3 regions of the Acetobacter sp. AC2005 genome follow, and region 3 is predicted to be linked to each of the others. Evidence: riboswitches for the same ligand, from Rfam matches in the RefSeq annotation. Region 3 holds a riboswitch; each other region holds the start of a gene.
What was found. Region 3 has a riboswitch for cobalamin ahead of QQM41_RS03905 (TonB-dependent receptor domain-containing protein). Riboswitches for the same ligand answer to the same signal wherever they lie in the genome.
Positions count from the first base shown of each region.

Region 1: it holds a riboswitch for cobalamin, as region 3 does, so the genes downstream of both, QQM41_RS08150 (DUF2147 domain-containing protein) here and QQM41_RS03905 (TonB-dependent receptor domain-containing protein) in region 3, are expected to answer to the same signal.
Region 2: it holds a riboswitch for cobalamin, as region 3 does, so the genes downstream of both, QQM41_RS13985 (carbohydrate porin) here and QQM41_RS03905 (TonB-dependent receptor domain-containing protein) in region 3, are expected to answer to the same signal.

Region 1 covers NZ_CP149625.1:1,682,491-1,684,755, reverse strand. The annotation lists gene QQM41_RS08155 (carbohydrate porin) at 1-729, shown strand, start outside; cobalamin riboswitch at 808-1,046, shown strand; gene QQM41_RS08150 (DUF2147 domain-containing protein) at 1,088-1,552, shown strand; gene QQM41_RS08145 (sorbitol dehydrogenase family protein) at 1,665-2,265, shown strand, end outside.
Region 2 covers NZ_CP149627.1:58,903-61,167, reverse strand. The annotation lists gene QQM41_RS13990 (ABC transporter ATP-binding protein/permease) at 1-273, opposite strand, end outside; cobalamin riboswitch at 488-708, shown strand; gene QQM41_RS13985 (carbohydrate porin) at 824-2,265, shown strand, end outside.
Region 3 covers NZ_CP149625.1:811,038-813,302, reverse strand. The annotation lists gene QQM41_RS03910 (Na+/H+ antiporter) at 1-917, shown strand, start outside; cobalamin riboswitch at 970-1,202, shown strand; gene QQM41_RS03905 (TonB-dependent receptor domain-containing protein) at 1,337-2,265, shown strand, end outside.

The DNA.
Region 1 (2,265 bases), 870 kb from region 3:
GGAGGCACAGTACGCTTTCGGCCAACGCATGATCTTATCCTGCGCACAGGCATTTATCGCATAGGCCCTAAAGCCCGCGATAACACAGGCTGGGCATGGGGCGATGAGCCTTATACGGGCATTCAAACTCCGGTTGAATTAACGTGGGAGCCGTTTTTTGGCACGCGTAAGCTTCCCGGTCATTACAAAATCGGCTTTGGCCACGATACTTCACCTTACCCGGATATGGTTGGCACCATTCCGGCGGCTTTTGCGGGGTCTGTGCATCCACACAAGCTCAAGCCGCGTGATACATTTTATATAGAGGCAGATCAGATGGTGTATCGCAGCCATGGCGAACACCAAATGGCTGGCGGCTACGTGTTGGCAGGGTTTATTCATAACACGCCAAGTAACTCTACATTCTCAAACGAATTTTATGCTGGCGCTTCCCTTCTGGGCATTATCCCCCACCGGCCATTGGATCGTCTGGGCGTGATGTATTCCTATTACCAGCTCAGCCCCCGTCTGGCCTACGGGCAACGCATGCAGGAAGCCGCTGGCGTTCCGCTTGGCCCTTATATCAATGGACCACAAACGCATTCCGCCATTCTAGAAGCGTATTACGGCATTCCTGTCACACCGGGTTTGGTTATTACGCCGGAGTTTGAATATATGATGCGCCCCGGAGAAACCTCGGTTATTCCCAATGCCATTCTGGCGGGACTTAAGGTTATTGCTGCCCTGTAAGACAAAGCGAGGCGCAAAAACCTCTCACCTGCTCTGCTTTTCCCATACTGGCACCAAGTCCTCTTATTGCTAGAATAAATGCTTGAACAGATGGATGGTGCTGCGCAAGCGGCTTAAAAGGGAATGCCGTGCACGGTTTTTGCTTCATATTGAAGCAGAAACTTATAGTCGGCAGCTGCTCCCGCAACTGTAAGGGGAGGTTGGACCTGCTGCCGGTCACGGCTAGCCACTGGCCAGTAATACGGCTGGGAAGGCAAAAGGTCTAACACACACCATATCCCCAAGCCAGGAGACCTGCCTCCATCAGGCACATCACACCGGGCGGGATGAACCGGTAGCGGCAGGACAAGGCAGCAAAATGTACAAACATGCCTTTAGCTCATTTATAACAGCACTGCTTCTTGCATGGGGCACCATACCTTCTCATGCTCATGCAGAAAACGCCTCCACACCAACCATAACAGGGCAATGGATTACAGAAGACGGCAAAGGCGTGTTCGATATCCATAGCTGTGGCGATAAGATGTGCGGGAATCTTGTAGGGTTGAACCTAACGCAGGATGAAGAAGCTTCTGGCCGCAGAAAAACTGAATGTAACCTTCAGATGCTCAAAGGCTTCCACCCCATGGAAGACCGGCATGACCATTGGAAAGGCCACATTTTTGACCCTCAAAGCAAAAATACTTACGATGCCATTGTATGGGTGGCGGAAGACGGCTCCCTGAAATTGCATGGTTTTTTAGGTTTGGAACTCTTTGGCAGAACAGATACGTGGCAGCCATTTCATGGCCATATAGGTAATAACTGCCGCATTAACTCCTGAGCATACCTGCATCAACTAGGCATGAAATAGGTATTATGCCGTTATAACAGGTTGCAAGCTCAGGCCTTCTCTATAAAACCATTCACAATTTGGCATTCAATATTTCTCCGCAATGTTTCATTCCGACAGGGCGGAGCCCGGCTTTGTAGGGAGAACCCGAAGAATGAGACAAACGCACAAGGGGCAGCCTGTAGCGGAATGGTGTGCATCCCCTAACGCCATGCGCTTGAACAAGCTTTTACGTATGTCCCGGCGAGATGTGCTTTTAGGTGGTATTGGTCTTTCTGTTGCAGGCGCAACGGGTGCAGCCCTTGCGGCAGATACCGCTCCTGCCACTCCAAACAATGAAGATCTATCCCGCTTTATGCAGGTATCCCAGCGCCTGACAGATAGAGAGACGTTAAACCCCCAGATTGGCGCGGCCCTGTACGCCAACATCGTGCAGGCCAACGTAGATCGGAAAGACAAACTTAACGCCCTGCATACCCTGCTGGAGCGGGAAAAATTTACAACAGCATCAGCCTTTGCACATGCTGCGGAAAAATCTGATCCAAAGCTTAAAGATGTCATCCACGAAATTCTAACCGGCTGGTACCGGGGCATTGCGGATGGCAAGGTGGTGGTTTACCGCTCTGCCCTGATGTTCGACATCACCAAGGATGCCGTTTATCCCAAAACCTACGCAACGGGCGGCCCATTCTACTGGACAAGCA
Region 2 (2,265 bases), on a different replicon from region 3:
GGGAATGGCAATCAGGAAAAATCCGGGAACAAAACCTTCAAAGGTATGAGAATACCAGAACAAACCACGTAGAAATGTTGATAAATCTTTTTGTTGTAGGGCAGTATAATAGATATTGCGTGAAAAAGACTGCCATACATCCAGCCCCACCATAAGAAGCGTTAAGCCAAGAACTGCTATAATAAGCAACCATGCTTTCTTACGATCTTCAGAAGAAAAATACGGGCGGCTGAGGAACCATAAATCACCCATCATCTGAAAAAGTTGCTTCACCCGAATGTCCCAAGATCTTTGATAATTATGTTATGTTATAATATGTCCAAAAGGCAGTAAATTACCTTGTGGCATCTGCACACTGAGATGGTGAGGTTGGTAGTAATGCAAGTTCTTTCATAATCGGTTGTTTTGTACGAAGTGCTATTGGCTTGAAGATTGAATAATATATTTGCAAGGAGAGATTGAAATATGGCGCCAAAATAAGTTAAGGATTGCGCCAATTTGCAACGGTCCCGCGCAAGCGGGTTTGAAAGGGAATGCCGGAGTTTCAATTACTGAAACCTAGTCGGCAACTGCCCTCGCAACTGTAGGCGGAGAGCACATTACTTCATGGTCGCATAAAGCGGCAGCCACTGGTGGCAGCATCGGGAAGGCTGAGTAACGTGTGATGACCCGTAAGTCAGGAGACCTGCCGTTGTTGTCTAGTTTGATCGCCGGGCGAGGGAACCGGAGATGGATGATGTCATGTTTACTCTTCTGCCTTTGGCAGATTTCTTCTCAAATTTTTCAGGCATTCTCCCTTCACTTTGTATGGTGAAGCCAAACAATGCCTGACCTGACAAACAAAATATGGAAGAAATTTCCATATTCATTGCATTGCTTGCTCTTGGTTGCCGGCGTTTGGGGAACTCTACCTACTTTTGCACATGGTGAAGAAACACAAATCGAGGAAGATCGTCGTCGTCTTGGCAATTCTGGGCCGCTGATTGAGCAGATTGATCCGGCTACGGTGCGGGATTCCCAGCGTGCTTCAGAAGACGCGGCAGCAGAGAAAAAAGGCGATGACACCCCAGATATGAGCGACCACCTGCTGGGCAACATGTGGGGCGCGCGAGACTGGATGGCCAAACACGGTATCAGCTTTGACATTCAGGAAGTGGATGAGTTGTGGGGAAACACCACAGGTGGCACGGCTTCCAGGGCTGATGGCGCCAGTGGTTCGGGCACTGGCCCCGCCTATGATGGGGTAACCATGCCAACCCTGACGGTGGATCTGGAAAAGCTGATCGGGCTGAAGGGCGGCACATTCAACGTCAGGGCCCTGCAGCTGCGCGGGCGCTCCATCTCGCAGGATCATCTGGCCAACTTCAACCCCGTCAGCGGGTTCGAGGCCGATCGTTCCACCCGACTGTTCGAGCTGTGGTATCAGCAGTCCTTTCTGGACGGCAAGCTGGACGTCAAGATCGGGCAGCAGGATCTGGATACCGAGTTCCTGATCAGTGATTACGGGGCCTTGTATCTGAACTCCAACTTCGGCTGGCCCATGGCCCCATCGGTCAACCTGTATGCAGGGGGGCCATCCTGGCCGCTGTCTTCTCCGGCAATCCGCATCCGCTATCGTCCATCAGACAAGTTCACCTTCATGTTTGCCGCAGCGGATGACAACCCGCCGGGCAATCGCAACAACTCCTTTGGCATCCAGAACGGCGGCAACAGCGCAGATCCCACCAACCAGAACACCAATGATGAAGATGGCGCCAACTTCAACATGGGCACTGGCGCGCTGCTGATTACCGAACTGCAGTATGCCCTCAACCCCCAGCCTGATGACATGTCACACGTCACCAAGGATCCTGGTCTGCCGGGTATCTACAAGCTGGGCGGATATTACGATACGGCCAAATTCCCTGATTATCGCTACAACAATCAAGGCAAGGCTTTAGGGAGTGCGGCTGACACCACAGGCATTCCACGGTGGGATCGGGGCAACTGGATGGTATATGGCATCATTGACCAGATGATCTGGCGACCCTCGCTCCAGTCTCCTCAGTCTGTGGGCGTTTTTGCGCGTGCCACGGGCAATGGGGGAGATCGCAACATGATCAGCTTTGCCATTGATGCAGGCATCAACCTCAAGGCGCCCTTCAAGGGGCGTGACAATGACACGGTGGGTCTGGGCTGGGGTATTGGCCGGGCTTCTTCTGGCCAGCGGCGATATGATCGTAACTCCGGCGCGCCGGTGCAGGGTAATGAAAACCATCTGGAACT
Region 3 (2,265 bases):
GCCTACAGGCCACAACGGTCTGGAACATTGTCAGCTACGTTTTTAACGCGCTTATCTTTTTGTTTCTGGGCATGCAGTTGCCAGAACTGCTGCAACATGGCGTGGCGCTGGGCCGGAAATATGATGTGGCCTTGTGGCAGGTTGGCCTGTTTGTGGTGCAGATATACGCCATTATGCTGGCCATGCGCTTTGCAGGTGTATGGACATCCGTTTTCGGCCGTTGGGTGGTGGCGCGCATTGGCAGCCTGCCGTTTGAACCCACAGGTTTTGCAGGCAGCATGTTGCTGACATTTGCTGGCGTGCGCGGGGCCGTTACGCTGGCGGCTGTGCTTTCCCTGCCCGAAGGCACGGATGGCACAGATGCCTTTCCCATGCGCGATGCCGTGGTGGTGGCCGCTACAGGCGTAATTGTTCTTTCCCTGCTGGCAGCCAGCGTGTTCATTCCGCTGTGCCTGCGCTTTTTGCCGCAGGAAACGGTGGACAAGAACGCGCAGGAAGAAAACATGGCCCGCCAGAAGCTGATACGCGCAGCCCTTGCGGTGCTGACAAAAGCGCGCGCGCAACCGCCAGCGCCCAACCCGAACGGCACAGCACTGGCAAAGCCCGAGGGGCAGAATGCAGATGAAGCCCTGCGGCAGGAGGTGATAGACCGCCTGTATCAGCTGTATCACAGCCGTTTGGAAGAAGAGGACGAAACGCCGCGCATCACACCGCTAGACCGCAGCCGCGCCCTACGCCATGCGCGTATGGAACTGGCCCTGCGCCTGCAACTGCTGCGGGCCGAACGGCAGGCCATGCGGGATATGACATCGCGCAGCGAGATTAACGACCAGACAGAATGGAAGCTCCAGCAGGAACTGGATTATGAGGAGCAGGTTATTCGCTCCCAGTCTCAACGCCTCCCGCGTGAAGCCTAAAGCCTGCCGCCACACTGGGGCGTGCTTTTGTTGACAAGCCACCCCCAGCCTGTAAACCACACCGCATGATGGTTTCCCCCAAGGGGAATGAAAAGGGAACCGGGTGCCCGCGCCATTGCCTGCAATGGTTTTGCGATATTCCCGGGCTGTCCCCGCAACTGTAAGCGGCATGGATGTGCACGCACGGCGCAAAGCGCTGGCCCACTGGAACAAACCTTTCCGGGAAGGGGTGCCACAACCGAAAAACCGCAAGCCAGGAGACCTGCCATCAGCACACAGTTGCAGACGGGGCATGTCAGCCGGGGTGTGCTGGCAGGCTGGGCAAGCGGTCAGCCAATGGGGTGGTTTGTGCCCTGTGGTGGAAAAAGCCGGGCCAAGTCTCGTGGCAACGCTGTTAAACCGCGAGATTGCCTTAACCCATGCGCCTAAAAAACCTTTTGCTTACCGGATCTTCCCTGCTGCTGGTAGAAACCACTGCCGCCATGGCGGCAGATGCCGCAAACTCCGCTACATCAACGGGTAAAAACACCGTTGCTGCCAAAGTGGCCGTAACACCTGCCGCCACCGCTCCGGCGCGCAATGCGCCTCTCTCTCATGCGGTGGAGGGCCCGCAAGCTGTGCAGGCCCGCAGCACGCAGGCTTACCCGGATTACGTTACGGTAAGTGCGGCACGCCACCCCATGCGGGCGGATGAAATTGGCACGGCCATGACGATTGTGACAGAAAAGCAGATCCTCACCCAGCAGCGCCGCACGCTTACAGATATTCTGGCCCGCCAACCGGGGCTGAATGTGGTGCGTTCGGGTGGCTTTGGCGGCACCACCTCCATTTTCATGCGCGGCAACAATGCCAACGAGGTGAAAGTGCGGCTGGATGGCATGGATATTAACGATGGCAGCTCCACCTCCGGCGCGTTTGATGCTGCGCAGTTTGTTACCGATGGTATGGGCCGCATAGAAATTCTGCGCGGGCCACAAAGCGGCCTGTACGGGGCAGATGCCATGGCCGGGGTTATTGATATTACCACAGCGCAGGGGCAGGGCAGGTTTACGCCTTTTGTGCGGGTGGAAGGTGGATCTTACGGCACGTTTAATCAGGTTATGGGCGCGCGCGGCAGTAAGGGAAAGTTCCATTACAATGTTGAACTTTCCCATTACCGGCAAGATGGTTTTCATGAAATCCCGCGCTATATCGGCCGCTATTTTGGCGCAGACAAGGAACAGCGCCACCGGGGGGACAGAAACGATAACCGCTCCGCCAACATTCGCTTGGGCTATGATGTCACCCATAATTTTGATCTGGGGCTGACGGCCCGGCTGATACAGAGCAACCTGCACACCTACAGCGC